DNA from 4 places in the Ectopseudomonas mendocina genome. Region 4 is predicted to be linked to each of the others. Evidence: riboswitches for the same ligand, from Rfam matches in the RefSeq annotation. Region 4 holds a riboswitch; each other region holds the start of a gene.
The links. Region 4 has a riboswitch for cobalamin ahead of C7A17_RS10745 (TonB-dependent receptor). Riboswitches for the same ligand answer to the same signal wherever they lie in the genome.
Positions count from the first base shown of each region.

Region 1: another riboswitch for cobalamin. It lies ahead of C7A17_RS14555 (TonB-dependent receptor domain-containing protein); the one in region 4 lies ahead of C7A17_RS10745 (TonB-dependent receptor).
Region 2: another riboswitch for cobalamin. It lies ahead of cobO (cob(I)yrinic acid a,c-diamide adenosyltransferase); the one in region 4 lies ahead of C7A17_RS10745 (TonB-dependent receptor).
Region 3: another riboswitch for cobalamin. It lies ahead of C7A17_RS05700 (energy-coupling factor ABC transporter permease); the one in region 4 lies ahead of C7A17_RS10745 (TonB-dependent receptor).

Region 1 covers NZ_CP027657.1:3,108,501-3,112,862, forward strand. The annotation lists gene C7A17_RS14555 (TonB-dependent receptor domain-containing protein) at 12-1,877, opposite strand; cobalamin riboswitch at 1,963-2,167, opposite strand; gene dxs (1-deoxy-D-xylulose-5-phosphate synthase) at 2,240-4,135, opposite strand; gene C7A17_RS14565 (alpha/beta fold hydrolase) at 4,218-4,362, opposite strand, start outside.
Region 2 covers NZ_CP027657.1:87,125-91,486, forward strand. The annotation lists gene C7A17_RS00485 (cobyrinate a,c-diamide synthase) at 1-1,260, opposite strand, end outside; gene cobO (cob(I)yrinic acid a,c-diamide adenosyltransferase) at 1,260-1,871, opposite strand; cobalamin riboswitch at 2,064-2,273, opposite strand; gene C7A17_RS00495 (hypothetical protein) at 2,307-2,627, opposite strand; gene C7A17_RS00500 (C40 family peptidase) at 2,634-3,158, opposite strand; gene C7A17_RS00505 (C40 family peptidase) at 3,286-3,909, opposite strand; gene C7A17_RS00510 (molybdopterin molybdotransferase MoeA) at 4,059-4,362, opposite strand, start outside.
Region 3 covers NZ_CP027657.1:1,218,655-1,223,016, forward strand. The annotation lists gene amn (AMP nucleosidase) at 1-1,053, opposite strand, end outside; gene C7A17_RS05695 (hypothetical protein) at 1,181-1,900, shown strand; gene C7A17_RS05700 (energy-coupling factor ABC transporter permease) at 1,910-2,590, opposite strand; cobalamin riboswitch at 2,643-2,845, opposite strand; gene C7A17_RS05705 (PaaI family thioesterase) at 2,898-3,329, opposite strand; gene C7A17_RS05710 (acyl-CoA dehydrogenase family protein) at 3,343-4,362, opposite strand, start outside.
Region 4 covers NZ_CP027657.1:2,307,431-2,311,792, forward strand. The annotation lists gene C7A17_RS10735 (C4-dicarboxylate transporter DctA) at 1-53, opposite strand, end outside; gene C7A17_RS10740 ((2Fe-2S) ferredoxin domain-containing protein) at 418-1,116, shown strand; cobalamin riboswitch at 1,219-1,412, shown strand; gene C7A17_RS10745 (TonB-dependent receptor) at 1,570-3,690, shown strand; gene C7A17_RS10750 (ABC transporter ATP-binding protein) at 3,690-4,362, shown strand, end outside.

The sequences.
Region 1 (4,362 bases), 800 kb from region 4:
ACGCATCAACATTAGAGTTGCGGTGTCCAGGTTACGGCCAGCAGTGCGGTGCGCCCTGCGCTGTTGTAGCCGAAACGGCCATTGGGTGTACTGTAGGTGGCTTCTGCGTAATCCTTGTCCAGCAGGTTATCCAGCTTCAGGCTAAGCCCCAGTTCCTCATTGGCCTGCCAGGCTGCGCGGAGGCTGAGCAGGCCGTAGCCACTCATTTCGATCTCGTTGTCGGCATCGTCGTAGCGACCACTGAGCGCACGCCAGCCGGCTCCGAGCGAGACGTCACCAAAACGGCGGTCGATATCCAGACTCAATGTGCGTTTGGCGCGGCGCTGCAGGGTATGGCCGCTGGCGCGGTCACGTGGGTCGATCAGGGCCAGAGAGAGATTGCCCTGCCAACCGAACAGTTCCTGTTGTACGGCTGCTTCGAAGCCATTGATGCGTGCTGTCTGCACGTTCTGCGGGATGAAGTTCTCGTCCAGAACGATGGCGTCCTCGATCTCGGTGCGGTACACGGACGTCTGCAGGGAGCCCGTGTCGCTGTAGCGGCTGCGCCACTGCAGTTCGTAGCTTTTGGAACGTTCCGGGGCGAGGTCGGGGTTGGCGCTGGCAAAGCACATGCCACCAAAGCAGAAATCCGGGTAATACAAGTCGTTGAAGGTCGGCGCGCGGAAACCTTCGCTATACGACAGGATCAGGTCGTTGGCATTGTTGAGGGGCAAGGTCAATGCTGCGTTCCAGGTGTTCTCGCTACCGAATTGTTGGTTGTCGTCGTGGCGCACTCCCAGCTCGGTCGAGAACGTTTCTCCGGTATAACGATGCTGGACGAAGGCCGCTCGGTTCCAGCGTGAGTCCTCGACGAAATCCGTCGTGCCCTGCGCTCGATCTTCATACCAGTCCAGCCCCAGCAGCAGTTGGTGGTTTTCGTTGAGTGTCAGAGTGTTCAGCCAATTGGCTGCGTCACGATAGGTATTGAATTGGCTGATAGTGCCGCCTGGCTGATCGTTGCCACTGTCGCGCTTGTCTTCGCTATGACCCAGTTCCAGGCGACTGCTCCATACCTCGTTGAAGCGTGCATCGAGGAAGCCAGAGATGCTGCTGAGCAAGAAGTCGGTAGTCGGCAGAGACCCGGTAAAGACATCGTCGTATTCCACCTGTCCGCGCTGTTCGAGCGCACTGAAGCCAATTTGTAGATCGTCGTTGAAACGGTGCGAAAGATTCAGACTGAGTGAGCGATTGCGGTAGGCGTCGTCGTCGCCATTGGCACCGAAACTGTCGCGGGTCGCGTCAATACCGGCTGTCTCATCCAGAGCGGCGCCCAGATGAAAGCGAGTGCGTTCGTCGCCGCCGGAGAGACCGAGGCTGCGTTGGTAAGTGCTGTCGCTGCCAGCGGCCAGGCGGGCGTAAGGCTTGAGACCCAGTCCATCGCCCTGGCGGGTGAAAATCTGGATCACCCCGCCAATGGCGTCAGAGCCGTAGAGCGCCGAACGGGCGCCGCGTACGACTTCGATACGCTCGATCTGATCGGGGGCGAGAAACTCCAGGCTGCTGGTGCCGCTGGAGGCGGCCGCGATACGTTGGCCGTCGACCAGTACCAGGGTTTGTGCCGTGCTGGTGCCGCGCAGGAACACGCCCGTCTGGCTGCCGACACCGCCAGTACGGACGATGCTGAGACCTGGCACGCGCTCCAGCAACTCGGTAACGCTACTGGCCTGCAGGCGTTCGATATCGTCCCGCTCGAAGACGGTGGTAGCCGCAGTAGCCTGCGCTTGCGGTTCGGCCAGACGTCCGGAGGTGACCACCAGAGGCTCGGTCGTATAAGGCTCTGCGGCCAGTGCAAGGCCGGGCATGACGGCGATGGCCAGCGCCAGACGGGACAGTTTCATTCTCTTTCCTCAAAGGTCGGCAGACTTTCGAGGAGGGCAGGAGCAAGCGCGCAGGGCGGCGCTTGACCGTGCTGCCCTCCGCAACACCAGTCGCACCGCCTTGGCCGGTCTCCGGGCTCTCGACCCGCGCCCGCCTTCCCAGGTTGCCCCAGTGGCTGTTGGACGCGGCGCACGCTCAGCGCGTGCAGTCGATTACCGTTGCGGGGGCAGCGCCGGGATTGCTCATGACGAGCGCACCGGCTTCCCGTTTAACACTGCTTGCGCAGCGCACCCTGGCGGAACATGAAGTGCGCGAACCTTAGTGCGCACGCATATGAATGACAAGCAAGCTCCGCTCATTCAACGATGAGCGGGCTTCATGCTCAGGCCTGAAGCAAATCCAGACGCTGACGTACCGCGCGTTCGATGCCGGCTTCGTCGAGGCCGCACTCGGCAAGCATCTGACTCGGTTTCGCGTGCTCGACGTAGTAGTCGGGCAGGCCCAGGTGCAGCATCGGCACCTGGCGGTTCTCGGCGGCGAAGAATTCGCTGACCGCACTGCCAGCGCCGCCCATGATGCTGTTTTCCTCGATGGTCACCAGCAGCGCGTGGTTGCCCGCCAGTTCGCGCAGCAGGGCTTCGTCCAGCGGTTTGACGAAGCGCATGTCGACCACCGTGGCGTCCAGGGTTTCACCCACACGCAGGGCTTCGGCCAGTTGCACGCCGAAGGCCAGCAGGGCGACGCCCTTGCCCTGGCGGCGTACCACGGCTTTGCCAATCTCCAACGGCTCCAGACCAGCATCGAGCGCTGCATTGGGGCCAGTGCCGCGCGGGTAGCGAACCGCTGCAGGACCGTCGAACAGGTGGCCGGTGGTGAGCATGCGGCGCATCTCGTTCTCGTCGCTCGGCGTCATCACCAGCATGCCGGGGATGCAGCGCAGGTAGGACAGATCGAAGCTGCCGGCATGGGTCGGGCCGTCTTCGCCGACCAGGCCGGCACGGTCGATGGCGAACAGCACATCAAGGTGCTGCACGGCCACGTCGTGGATCAGTTGGTCATAGGCGCGCTGGAGGAAGGTGGAGTAGATCGCCACCACCGGCTTGGCGCCTTCGCAGGCCATGCCGGCCGCGAGGGTCACGGCGTGCTGCTCGGCAATGGCGACGTCGAAGTAGCGCTCGGGGAAGCGCTCGCTGAAATCCACCAGATCCGAGCCTTCCTTCATCGCCGGGGTGATACCGACCAGGCGCGCGTCCTGCTCGGCCATGTCGCACAGCCACTGGCCGAACACGTTGGAATATTTCGGGCCGCTGGGTTTCTTCGGGGCGGCGACCGGGGTTACCGGTTCCAGCTTGGTGATGGCGTGGTAGCCGATCGGGTCGGCCTCGGCAGGGGCGAAGCCCTTGCCCTTCTTGGTCACCACATGCAGGAACTGCGGCCCGTCGAGGTCGCGCATATTGCGCAGCGTTGCGAGCAGGGTGGGCAGGTCGTGGCCATCGATGGGGCCGACGTAGTTCCAGCCTAGTTCTTCGAACAGGGTACCGGGCACCAGCATGCCCTTGGCGTGTTCCTCGACCTTGCGCGCGATTTCCCAGGCGCCGGGCAGGCGCGAGAGGATCTTCTTGCTGCCCTCGCGCATGCTGGCGTAGGTACGGCTGGAGATGATCTTGGCCAGGTAGTTGGACAGGCCGCCGACATTCTTGGAGATCGACATGTCGTTGTCGTTGAGGATCACCAGCATGTTGGCGCCGACGTCGGTGGCGTGGTTGAGCGCTTCGAAGGCCATGCCGGCAGTCAGTGCGCCGTCGCCGATCACCGCCACGCTCTTGCGCTTTTCGCCCTTCAGGCGGGCGGCAATGGCCATGCCCAGCGCCGCGCTGATGCTGGTGCTGGAGTGGCCGACGCCGAAGGTGTCGTACTCACTCTCGCTGCGCCGCGGGAAGGCGGCCAGACCGTCCTTCTGGCGCAGGCTGCCCATGCGCTCGCGACGACCGGTGAGGATCTTGTGCGGGTAGGCTTGGTGGCCGACGTCCCACACCAGACGGTCATCGGGGGTGTCGAAGACGTAATGCAGGGCGATGGTCAGCTCGATCACGCCGAGGCCGGCACCGAAGTGCCCGCCGCTCTGGCCAACGCTGTAGAGCAGGTATTGGCGCAGTTCGTCAGCGAGGGTTTCCAGGTCCGCTTCGGCCAGGCGGCGCAGTTCGTCCGGCGTGTTGGCGCTGTCGAGCAGCGGCGTCAACGGGCGCTCGCGGGGGATCTCGTGGAAAGTGGTCGGCATCAGGCGAATCGTTATAGGTGTAAAAGATGCGGCAGTTTACCTGATGCCAGGAAAACAGCCCAATCCGCTGACCACATCGCCGTTACCGGTAGTGTCTTGCGAGGAAATCCAGCAGCAGGGCGCTGACCCGTTCTCCGCATTCGGCCTGCAGCCAGTGGCCTGCACCCGGCAGGTCGTGGCGTTCCAGGTGCGGCACCTTGTCGCCCATGCGTTTCAGGGTCGGCGCC
Region 2 (4,362 bases), 2.2 Mb from region 4:
ATTGGACGGCAGGTAGAAGTGGATATAGCTGGCCGTCAGCCGACCCAGGCGATAGACCGCCTCGGCCACCGGCTTGCCGTTCGGGCAACGGCCGAGCGCCAGGGGCTGCAAGGGACTTTCCAGGCGAGAGTGGTGGTAACTGTGGCCGCGCAGCTCGCCTTCCGGCAGCGTCACTTCCTGCAGGGCCAGTGCCGTCAGCCGTGGCTGCAAAGCCGCACTGCCGCTGAGCAGGCCAAGCATGCGGCCACTGCCGCCCTGCTTGTCGCGCAGCTCATCGAGCAAATAGAGCATGCCGCCACACTCGGCGAGCAGTGGCTTGCCGGCCTGGTGATGGGTACGGATCGCCGCAGCCATGGCCTGGTTGCCCTCCAGCTCTGCCAGGTACAGCTCGGGATAACCGCCAGGCAAGTAGAGACTGTCCACGTCCGGCAGCGCTTGATCGATCAGCGGCGAGAAATAGCGCAGCTCAGCCCCCAGCGCCTGCAGCAGGTCGAGATTGGCCTGATAAAGGAAGGCGAACGCGGCATCCCGCGCCACACCGATCCGCACGCCTTGGAGCAAGGGCGCAGGTTCGTCGATCTGCGGCGCGGCGAAGCTCACCGCCGGCGGCAGATCGACATCGGCGCTGGCCGCCAGGGCGTCGGCGACGGCGTCCAGGCGTGCTTCCAGATCGGCCAGCTCAGTTGCCTGCACCAGGCCCAGATGCCGACTCGGCAACTCCACCGCGGCACTGCGCGGCAAAGCGCCGAACCAGCGGATGCTCGATGGCAAGGCATCACGCAGAATATCGCCATGGCGGGTACTGGCGACGCGGTTGCCGAGCACTCCGGCAAACGGCAGATCCGGCTGGAAGGTGGCCAGGCCGTGAGCCAGCGCGCCGAAGGTCTGCGCCATGGCTGCACCGTCGATCACGCCCAGTACCGGTACGCCAAAGTAACGGGCCAGATCGGCCGCCGACGGCTTGCCGTCGAACAAGCCCATCACCCCTTCGATCAGGATCAGATCGGCCTCGCCCGCGGCCTGCCACAACAGCCGGCGGCTCTCCGCCTCACCCACCATGGCCAGGTCGAGCTGGTACACCGGCGCGCCGCTGGCGCGGGCGTGGATCATCGGATCGAGGAAGTCCGGGCCGCACTTGAACACTCGCACCCGGCGCCCCTGACGCGTATGCAGGCGCGCCAGCGCGGCGGTGACGGTGGTCTTGCCCTGACCCGAAGCTGGCGCGGCAATCAGCAGCGCCGGGCAGTGACGTGCTTCCATCAGAATTCGATGCCCTTCTGCGCCTTCACTCCGGACTTGAACGCATGCTTGACCAGACTCATCTCGGTGACCGTATCGGCCGCCTCGATCATCCCCGGCAAGGCGCCCCGCCCCGTTACCACCACGTGCTGCAGCAGCGGCCGCGCTTCGATATCGGCCAGCACCGCATCCAGTTCGAGATAGCCATGCTTGAGGGCGATGTTCAGCTCATCCAGCACCACCAGGCCGATGGATTCATCGCCAAGCAAGCGCCTGGCAATGGCCCAGGCTTCCTGCGCCTTGGCGATATCACGCTGGCGATCCTGGGTTTCCCAGGTGAAACCCTCGCCCATCACGTGATAGCTGACTTCCTCGGGAAAGCGGCGGAAGAAGGTTTCCTCACCGGTGCTGGCGGCACCCTTGATGAACTGCACCACGCCGACCTTGAGGCCATGACCGAGGGCGCGCGCGACCATGCCGAAAGCGCTGCTGCTCTTGCCCTTGCCATTGCCGCTGTGCACCAGCAGCAGGCCGTATTCGTCCTGAGCCTGGGCGATCTTCTCGTCGATCAGGGCTTTCTTGCGCTGCATGCGCGCCTTGTGGCGGGCATCGCGCTCGGTGGACTCGCTCATGCTGTGCTCCTGTACGTCAGGCACCCGCGCCGCCTGTTGATCGATAAACAGTGCGAACGGCAATGAGGAAGAAGGTCGCGATGATCCGCACATCCTCATCCAGGTGCCAATGGCTGGTCAGGCGAGCGGAAGACAGAAAACACGAACGCCCCGGTCAAACCGGAGCGTTAGCCGGACAGCGCCCTCCGCGATGCCGTGAAACTGCGACAGGCCGGTCTCCGGGCTCGTGAGCGAACCCAAAGGTTCGACACCGCGCCTTCCCGTGCATAGCACAGTGGCTTCGAGCAGCGTTTGACTCACCTACCGTTGCGGGGGCAGCGCCGGCATTCGAACCGGCTTCCCTGTTTCACCCCTCGGCCGTCATTCGCAGCGACTCGGGGCACCTGAAGCAAGGCGCGCAGGGTAGAGGCTGGCAGCCCTACCCGTCAACGCCGCTCAGTGCCTGGGCATGAACCCAGGCGGTTTGCTCGCCAACCAATCGACGAAAGTCCGCAAACGCTCATCACTCAGCAGCGCCTCGCGGCTGTTGTAAGTCAGCGCCAGCTCCTTTTCGCTGAACAGACGGTGAATCTGGTTATGGCAGGCGCGGCAGACCCAAAGCGTGGCGGTAATGCGCTCATGACGAGCGAAGCGTTTCTGCACATAGACCTTGTCGTGCAGCGCCTTGGGAATCAGGTGATGGCGGGTCAGTGCGACAGACCGCGCGCACAGCTCACAGAGCTCAGGCTGAGGCGGCAGGCGAATGGGCTCGCTCATGGAGGGTCAGGGGTTACGAGCGAGCTCTGGGGTGATGACTCGTTTGGCATCGAGGTAGACACGCTGCCAGTAGACGTTATCGAGGCTGTCCAGGCGCACGGTACCGCCACTGGACGGCGCATGGACGAAACGCCCCTCGCCGACATAAATGCCGGCATGACTGACGGCACGACCGCCATTGGTGGCGAAGAACACCAGATCACCACTCTGCAGGGCATCGCGCCGAACATCCGGGGTACGCATCGCGCTCAGCTCACGGGTCGAACGTGGCAGGCTGATACCGGCTGCATCGCGGTAGACGTAGCCGATCAGACCACTGCAGTCGAAGCCGCCTTCCGGGGTATTGCCGCCATAACGATAGGGCGTACCGACCAGACCGAGGGCGCGGAACAAGACATCTTCGGCGCCGCCCTGATAGGACGAAGAAGAGACTGGAGGACTGTAGGTAGGCTGAGGAGAGGGAGCACGACTGCTACACGCACTCAGTAGCAGAACGAGGGAGATAAGGACGACACGGGTCGTGACGGGCATAAGCGAGGCGATCCAGAGCCTGAATGCGCTCTACTCTGCCGATTCACGACGAACGGCGCAACCCTCAGCTCCGTTCAAGACCTATCGAAACAGCCCTTGAACAGATTCTGCGGTTACGCCGTATACATCAGTTATGACGCTTGGCAGCGACCTGATCTTCAACCGGAGCCAGGGCGAGCACGCGCTTGGCTTGCAGGTAACTGCGATTCCAGTAGCTGTCGTCCAGGCTGTCGATGCGCACGCCACCACTGCGACTGCTGCTGGAATGGATGAATTGGTCATCTCCCAGGTAGATGCCGGCGTGGCTGACGCGACCGCGGCCGCGATCGTTGAACAGAATCAGGTCACCTGGCTCCAGGTCGGCACGGGCCACCTTCGGCGCATCCAGATTGATCAATTCACGAGTGGAGCGCGGCAATTCGAGACCGACCTCTTTGCGGAACAGGTAACCGACGAAGCCGCTGCAATCGAACCCGGACTGTACCGAGGTCCCACCGTAGCGATAGCGAGTACCGATCAGCGAACGGCCGAGATCAAGCAGGCTGTCGGCCAATTGCGGCATTTCGTAGGGTTTGTCGTCGATCAGTGCGGTGATTTCATCGTCATCGGCTGGTATGACCCGATGAGAGAGCGGGCGAGTGACTGGCTCGGCCGTGGCTTCGCTGATCTGCGGTTGCGGCGAGTGGCCGGCGCAGGCAGCGAGAAAGACTGTGAGTGCAAGAGGCACGAGGGGTGCGAAGCGTTTTAGCATGGGCACGACCGTGTCGGTTGAATTTACAAGTTGGCGACTATGCCTTCTATAACGCTCATTTGCAAATTCTATCGTTAGAAATGTGACCCAGTGGTTTCGCCGCGCCATCTAAAGCGCCCGACCATCTGCCTGGCCGGGCGAATCAGAACCTAACCGAGAATCTCGCTCAACGGGATAAACCGCAGCATCTGACCTTCGGCCAGCGTACTGCCTTCCATGACCTCGGCCAGGCCCTCAGCCCAGGCGGCACTGCGCAGCACGCCAGAGCTCTGGTTGGCATAAGGCACCACGCGGCCATTCTCCAAACGCGCTCGCAGGTACTCGCGGCGCATGCCCGGCTTGCCCCAGGTAAAACCTGCCGGCACCGCAAAACCCATGGGCTCGACACGCTGTACACCAAGACGACGCAGCATATAGGGACGCGCCAGCAAGCCGAAGGTGACCAACGTCGAA
Region 3 (4,362 bases), 1.1 Mb from region 4:
GGCCAGCGCCGGCAGGGGAATGTTCGGCGGCAGCACGCGGTCGAGAATGCCGTCACGGCGCATGTAGGCGTGGGCCAGCACATAGTCGCCGATGGTCTGCGACTGACGCAGGCCGCCACAGTGGCCGATCATCAACCAGCAGTGGGGGCGCAGCACGGCCAGGTGGTCGGTGATGTTCTTGGCGTTGGACGGGCCGACGCCGATATTGACCAGGGTGATGCCGTGGCCATCCTCGGCCTGCAGGTGGTAGGCCGGCATCTGATAGCGGTGCCAGACCACATTCTCGATGATTGCCTGCATCTCGCCTTCGGCCATGCCACGCTCGACCACCACATTGCCCGGCAGCACCATGCGGGTGAAGCGCGAGTCGCCCACCAGCATGTCCAGGCCGTGACGGATGAACTGGTCGACATAACGATGGTAGTTGGTCAACAGGATCCAAGGCTGCACATGGCGCCAGTCGCTGCCGGTGTAGTGCTGGATGCGCTTGAGCGAAAAATCGGTGCGCGCCGCGTCGAACAGCGCCAGCGGCAGCGGGTCGATGTTCTCCCAGTCGTACAGGCCATCGGCGGTGCCGTCGGTGGCGGCGGACAGGTCGGTGCTGGGGAATACGCGCGCCAGCTCGGCGGCGGTCACACCACTGCCGGCCAGCTCATCGCCGCCCTCGACCACGTACGGGTAAGGAATGTTCTGCTGGCTGCGGCCGACTTCCACGCGCAGGGTGAAATCGTTCATCAGCGGACGCAGTTGCTCCAGCAGGTATTTGCGGAAGGCCGCCGGCTGGGTCACGGTGATGGCGTAGGTGCCAGGCACCTGCACCTTGGCGTAGGCGCGCACGGTGGTCGGCACCTCGCCCTGGCACAGGTAGGTCAGGCGCAATTCGGGGTAGCGGAACAGGCAGTGCTCGCTGGCATCGGGACGGATGCGCTCCTTGAGGTAGCGTTTGAGCGCGTGGCTCAGGGCGCCAGTGGCCTCCTGGTGCAACGCGGCGAGGCGATCGACGGCCTCTTCGGGCGTGAGGGCAACGATGAAATCATCTGAGCAGGCTTTCACTGTGCATCTTCCTGACTGAACGTACGCGCCTATCTTGCCTGCATACGGTGACGAAAACATAGCGCGACAGGACTCACCACCCGACGGCCGAGACTAGACTTGGAGCTACTCGTCGGAGGTCATTACCATGGTTCGTCCAATCCTTCTGCTGCTGGCTGTCGTTTCCTGCTTCAGCGTTCAGGCAGGTGAGCTGGACGGTCACTACCGCGCCACGCTCGACGGCCTGCCGACCGTGCTGATTCTGCGCCAGCAGGGCAATCAGGTTGAGGGGCAATACGTTGAGAATCAGACCCTGCGCCTGAATCTGAAGGGCCACTACGATGGACAGGTGCTGCGCGCCGAGATCAGCGATCCACAGTCCGGCCTGCTGCTGGCCAACATGAACGCCACCTACGCCAATGCCATGCTCAACACCAGCATCGCGGCTCGCAACCCACGCAACGGCGAGGTACTGGAACGTCAGACACTATTCCAGCGCGAAGCAGCAGCCCCCCCACCTGCAGCAGGCGTTCAGGATTCGGCACTGGTCGGCACCTGGGTGCACGAGAAGATCATCAACAGTGGCGGCGCCAACTTCGCTTCGTTCAACACCGTGATGACCCTGCAGTTGAACGCCGATGGCAGCGTCACGCAGTGGAGCCGCTCGGCCGGCGGCGGCAGCGACTGGAGCTACGACAGCCCCGGCGAGGTGCAGTACAGCGGCCAATGGCGCAGCCAGGACGGCATGCTGATGGTGCGCCTGGCAGGCGCCGCCGATTATCAACCCGCTGCCTATTACCGCTTCAGCGACCAGTATCTGGTCACCGAGAGCAATACCGGCAAGATGATCTGGCAGCGCCGCCGCTAAACGACTGGGTCAGGCCGCCTGGTGCAGGCGCACGTTGAACAGCGGCCCCTGGCTGAAACGCGACAACGCCTTGGCACCGGCCAGCACGCCCAGGTCGATCAGCGGCTCGATCAGGATCACGCTCATGTAAGCCAGGCCGAAGCTGCCCACTGCTGCCAGGTTTTCGCTGGAAAAGCCGTGACCGTAGAAGGCCCAGAACGCGACCCAGGCGACGATGCCACCCTGGTAGGCAGTCGACAGTGCCAGTGCCTGCTTATAGGAAAGATCGACGTAGGCGGTACCCGGCGCAACGATGCGCTTGGCCAGCAGGCTGATGCCCCACAACGGGATCAACAGCGTGGTGACGTTCATGCCGTACTGCGGCAGGTCGAACTGGGCGAACAGCAGCCCCTGCAGCAACAGCCCCGCGGCCAGGCCGATGGCAGCAGCACCGGCACCGAACAGCAACAACAGGGTAGAACCGAGGATCAGATGCACCTCGGAAACACCCACCGGGTGATGCGGGAATACTTCGAAGAAGCAGAACACCAGGGCGGTGGTCAGCAGGCTGCGCAAAGCCAGGGCGGCGACACCACCGTTGCTGCGGACGCTGTCCAGGGCGAGTTTGGCGGTCAGGCCGAAAGCGGTGACGGCCGTTGCGTAGCTGAGGAGGATCTTGGCGCCTTCGACGACACCGGGTTCGATATGCATGCGAGTTCCTTGTTCGCGCCCACCGCGCGACGATTCGGATGAAGGTTGGGCGAAACGCCCGTTGTCGATGGCAGGTCTCCTGGCTCACGGCTTGGCACTCCGCCCGCCTTCCCGACCGAAGTCAGTGGCATGAGGGCATCGTTCGCCGCTTACAGTTGCGGGGGCAGCCAGGGCATTGGCGAGATTCGCCGCACCCTGTTCCCTTTTCATCCGCGTCACATGCGTGCACGCAGAACCATCGAGCGCAAGATTACTCGCCTGCTCGGCTAAAAAACAGCGTGCCTGGCCATCCGCTCTCGGCTCTCGCTCAGGCCGGCAACGTCACCACCGCCATGGTCACCGAAGCCTTGCTGTACAGGCGCTTCTGGCCGCTCTCCTCGCCGAACACCTCGGCCTCAACCACCGTGGCCTGGCGCCCGGCCTTGAGCACCTCGGCGCGGCAGAACAGGCGCGTGCTACGCGCCGGGCGCAGGAGGTTGACCTTGAATTCCAGGGTCAGCACCGTCTGCCCTTCGGCCACCAACGTCGCGGCGGCGGCACCGGCAGCATGATCGGCCAGAGTGGTCTGCACACCAGCATGGATGAAACCGTTCTGCTGCAGGTGGCGCGGCAGGATATCCAGCGCCGCCTCGACCCACCCTGGGCCGCAGTCGGTGGCACGAATGCCGAGATCCTGGATGAAATTGGCGTCGGCGAAGCCTTGCTCAACCAGCTCCCGATAACGCGGATGAGCGTGCATGGCGAACCTCCGATCAGGCCAGGTGCGGCGTGCTACGCGCCAGCAGCGCCTCGACGTCGACACCACGCGGCAAGGTGCCGTAGACCCGGCCACGGCCCTCCAGACGGCTGGCGATAAAGGCATCGGAGACGGTGGCGTTGCCCGCTTCCAGCAGCAGCTTGGCCTGCAGCGCCACGGCCATGTCTTCGGTGAGCTGGCGGGCGCGGTACTGGATATCGGCGGTATCGCTGAAGTCGGCCTTCAAACGCTGGATGTGCGCCTTCAGACGGGCATCACCGTGGCCGTCGCCCAGCTCGGCGAACAGCGCATCGAGCACGCCCGGTTCCTTGGACAAGGCGCGCAGCACGTCCAGACACTGCACGTTGCCCGAACCTTCCCAGATCGAGTTGACCGGCGCTTCGCGGTACAGGCGCGGCAGGATGGTTTCCTCGACGTAACCGGCGCCGCCCATGCACTCGCTGGCCTCGTAGATCATTTCCGGCGCACGCTTGCAGATCCAGTACTTGCCCACGGCAGTGACGAGGCGGGCGAACTTGTCTTCCTGCGCGTCATGCGAGTGGTCGAGCGCACGCCCCATGCGCATGCACAGCGCCAGCGCGGCTTCGCTCTCCAGCGCCAGGTCGGCCAGCACGTTCTGCATCAGCGGCTGGTCTGCGAGCAGCTTGCCGCCGACCTGGCGGTGTGCGCAGTGGTGCGCGGCCTGGGTCAGCGCCTGACGCATCAAGCTGCTGGAGCCGACCATGCAATCGAAGCGCGTCATCGCCACCATCTCGATGATGGTGGGCACGCCGCGTCCTTCCTCGCCAAGCATCCAGGCGAAGGCACCGCGGTACTCCACCTCGCTGGAGGCGTTGGCCCAGTTACCCAGCTTGTTCTTCAGGCGCTGGATGTAGAACGCGTTGCGCGTGCCGTCAGGGCGGTGACGCGGCAGCAGGAAACATGACAGGCCCTTGTCTGTGTAGGCCAGGGTAAGGAAGGCATCACACATCGGCGCCGAGCAGAACCATTTGTGGCCAACCAGCTCGTAGCCCTG
Region 4 (4,362 bases):
AGGCCTATCACGACTTGCAGGAATAGCGAGCGGGGAAGCAGTTTCATGAACATTGCGGGGGTCTCCGTTAGGCGCGTTGATCCACGCCCGCACGGAGGCCCGGAAATGAACGCCTGATTGTTTTTATGGTATTACCGGTATGACCAGTTCAGGCTATGCGCAATCGCCAGGGCTGACAACCCCCTCTCTGTGAATGCCATGAGCAGTGGCGACGAACGGGAATACGAAGGCAGTCAGCAACTGGTAAGACCGGACTGCCATCGCGGCTGAAGCCCCTCCTGCGCATCGGGATTGGAGTGGCTGGCGGTGCGCGCGGCGCACCCTACGTAGGGTGTTGGTGTGGCGGCCCGGATTGCATTCGGGCTACGACTGGCGCGCCATTGTCGCTAGACTGCCCGGCCCGTTTTGGAGACCGTCATGAGCCAAGCCCCCTACGCCCTCGTTCTGTTCATTGGCCCAGGCCTGGCTCGTGGGGCGTCGGCCGAGCGTCTGCAGCAACGCATCGAAGCGCTGTTGGGCGAGGCGCACCTGCATGACTCGGAGCAGGACGATTGGTTGCAGGCCATCAATGAGGCGCCGCGACCGTTGCTGGTGGTCGATCTGGAACCACGCGCCGATGCCGCGCATCGCGACTGGCTGCGCGAGCGTATCGCCGAGCGCGGTGACGGGGCTGAGGTGTTCGTGGTCTGCACGGCGCTGGAGGACACCTGGCTCGATGGTCTAGGCGCGTTGCTGGCGCATCGTCAGGCGCATCTTCCCTGCAGCGACGTGCCGCCCGTGCCTGCGCACCACGCCTGGTCGCAGATTCCGCCACACGCGCAACGCCTGCTGCTGTGCAACGGCCCACGCTGCACGCGCAAGGGCGCGCTGGGCCTGTGGAAAACCCTGCGTCAGCGACTCAAGGCCGCCGGCAAACTGGAGTGCGAGGGCGGGGTGCACATCACCCGCAGCCAGTGCCAGTTCCCCTGTGACCTGGGGCCGACCGCGAGCCTTTATCCACAGGGCGAGTGGTATGGCATCAAGGACGAAGCGGCAGTGATTCGCCTGGTCGACGAACGCCTGGTGGCGGGCAGGGCGCTGCCGGAGTTGCGTATCGATGAGCAGGGCAACAATTAGCAACTCGGATTACGCCTGCGGCGAATCCAGGCTACGAGCAATCGCCGCTAAAGCGCCTCCCACAATTGCCCCCGTGCCTTGACTTGAGCGGAGTCGGATGGTCATATCCGCGCCGATTCAGGTGTCTCACGCCGCCGCGCGTGAGGTGAAACGGGAAGTCGGTGCAAGTCCGACGCTGCCCCCGCAACGGTAAGCGAGCGACGTTATCAACAGGCCACTGTGCGCCCTGCGCATGGGAAGGCGATGACGTCATGACCCTCGCCAGCCCGGAGACCGGCCTGAATCTGGGGTTTGCTGTCATTGCGCACTCGTGTCGCATCGGACGCCCCCCATTAGTCTGGCAACCCGCGGTGGGCGGGCGTTGACGCCGATCGTGGGTGTTTGCGCGCCCACATCTGCTGTTGCGCGTTTCCATCGGATTGCCGTGCCTTTTCTCTTTGCGATGGAAGCAATATGGCGCGCTATCCCCTGTTTCAAACCTCTGCATCGTTCGCGCTGCTGTTGGCCTCTGCGGCCATGGCTGGCGAAGCTCCAGTCGACCTCCCTGAAGTGACCGTCCAGGCACAAGCCGCGGTCGAAGAGGGCGCTACCGACCTGCATACCCCGACCGTCGCGGGCTCGCGACTGGGCCTGACGGCCCTGCAAACCCCCGCCAGCACCACCAGCCTCAGCGGTGCCGAGGTGCGTGAGCGCAACAACCGCAGCGTGCAGGATGCCGTGACGCGTACGGCAGGTATCAGTGATATCGGCGCACCCGGCAACGGCGGCACGGCGTTGTCGGCACGCGGTTTCACCGGTCATGCCTCGGTGATGACGCTGTTCGATGGCATTCGTATGTACACCGGCATGGGCACCGTGTCGTTCCCGCACGATCCCTGGATGGTCGAGCGTATCGACGTGCTGCGCGGCCCTGCTTCGGTGCTGTACGGCGAAGGTGCCACTGGCGCGGTGGTCAACGTGCTGGCGAAGAAGCCGTTCGAGGGCGAGATCAGGAACCATGTGCGCTTCGGCTATGGCTCGTTCGACCGCAACCAGCAGGCGCTGGACAGCGGCGGTTCGCTGAGCGACACCCTGAGTTACCGCCTCAATCTCAACCGTGAGGCCAGCCATGGCTGGGCCGATCGCGACGATTCGCAGAACCTGGGCCTGAGCGCTGCGTTGCGCTGGCAAGCCAACGATGACCTGGCCTTCACCCTGGCTCACGACCAGGGCAAGTTGAAGCCCGGTAGCTACTTCGGTACGCCACTGGTCGATGGCAAGTTGCGCGACAGCCTGCGCGATAAAAACTACAACGTACGCAACGCCGATATCGCCTATCACGAGCAGTGGACGCGACTGACCACCGACTGGACGCTTTCCGATCAGGTCAGCGCCAGCAACCAGCTCTACTACCTCAAAGCGCGCCGTTACTGGCGTAACGCCGAGAACTTCACCTGGGACGCCGCTCAGGGTCAGCTCAACCGCCGCGAACAGCTGGAAATCAAGCACGATCAGGAACAGATCGGCGACCGCCAGATCTTCACCTTCAACCACTCGCTGTTTGGCCTGGCCAGCCGTACCCTGGTCGGCGGCGAGTTCAACCGTATCCGTTTCAACCTGGCCAACAACTCGCCCTATACCGATGTTGGTGGTGGCGAATTCATCGATCCCTGGAATCCGCCACCCGGCTACTACCAGAGCCTCGATGCCTATCGCCCGCACTCGCGCAGCGAGACCCGTACCTTCGCCCTGTTCGCCGAGAACCAGCTGCAGCTCAGCGAACGCTGGTCGCTGGTCACTGGCATCCGTCGCGACCAGAACCATATCGATCGTGACGACCTGCGTGCAGGTACCCGATCTGATCGCAGCCTGAGCGGTGGAAACTGGCGTGCCGGCCTAGTGTTTGCCGTTACTCCGCAACTGTCGTTGTACGGTCAGTACTCCACCAGCGAGGATGGGGTGAACAACCTCATCACGCTCAATCCGGGCCAGCAGCAGATGGATCTTACCGAGTCCAAGCAGACCGAGTTCGGCCTCAAGCAGTCGTTCTGGGATGGACGCGGTGAATGGACGCTGGCTGCCTATCACATCGTCAAGAAGAAGCTGCTCAGTCGCGAAACCCCGACCTCGCCGACCGTGCAGATTGGCCAGCAGTCGTCCGATGGCCTGGAGGCGACTCTGGAGCTGGCACTCGACGGCGGCTGGCAGGTTTCGGCCAACGCGGCGTTCGTGCGCGCCGAATACGATGACTTCGTCGAAGGCGGCGGTGACCGCAGTGGCAATCGTCCGAACAACGTGCCGCGGCGCACCGCCAACCTGTGGCTGAACAAGGACTTCGGATGGGGTGTGGATGCCGGTATCGGCGCTCGCTATGTCGATGCCCGTTACGCCAATACGGCCAACACCGTGGACGTGCCGGGCTACACCGTGGTCGATGCCAATGTTGCCTGGCAGGTGCAGCCGGATGTGCGCCTGGGCCTGCAGTTGAACAATCTGTTCGACCGCACCTACGCCCGTAGCCAGATGCACAACGGCCAGCAGTGGCTGCTCGGCGAACCGCGCTCGTTCTTCGTCACTGCGGACTACAGCTTCTGATGCAGCGTCTGCGCATCCGCGAGCTGGCCTGGTCGCCCGACGGCCAGCGGCCGCTGCTCGACGGTATCGATCTGGCGGTCGACGATGGCGAGCTGGTGGGGCTGATCGGCCCCAACGGCAGCGGCAAGACCAGTCTGCTGCGCTGCGCCTATCGCTTTCAGCGGCCCAGTGGCGGCAGCATTGAGCTGGACGGCGAGGCGCTGTGGCAGCGCTCGCCGCGTTGGAGTGCGCAGCGCGTGGCGGTGGTGCTGCAGGAATTCCCGCAGGACTTCGGCCTGCGCGTGCACGAGCTGGCGGCCATGGGCCGCACGCCGCACAAGGGGCTGTTCGACGGCGACGATGCCGAGGATCGGCGTCTGGTCGACGAAGCGCTGGCGCGTGTTGGTCTTGGCGCATTGGCGCAACAACCTTTCGCTCGATTGTCCGGTGGCGAGAAGCAACGCGCGCTGCTGGCCCGCGCCCTGGTGCAGCAACCCCAACTGCTGATCCTCGACGAGCCGACCAATCACCTCGACCCGCGCTACCAGCTGGAGCTGCTGCGGCAGATCAAGGCGCTGGGCCTGGCGACCCTGGCCAGCTTCCACGACCTCAACCTGGCGGCGGCCTTCTGCGACCGCCTGTGCGTGCTCGACCAGGGCCGCCTGGTGGCCGTCGGTACGCCCGCCGAAGTGC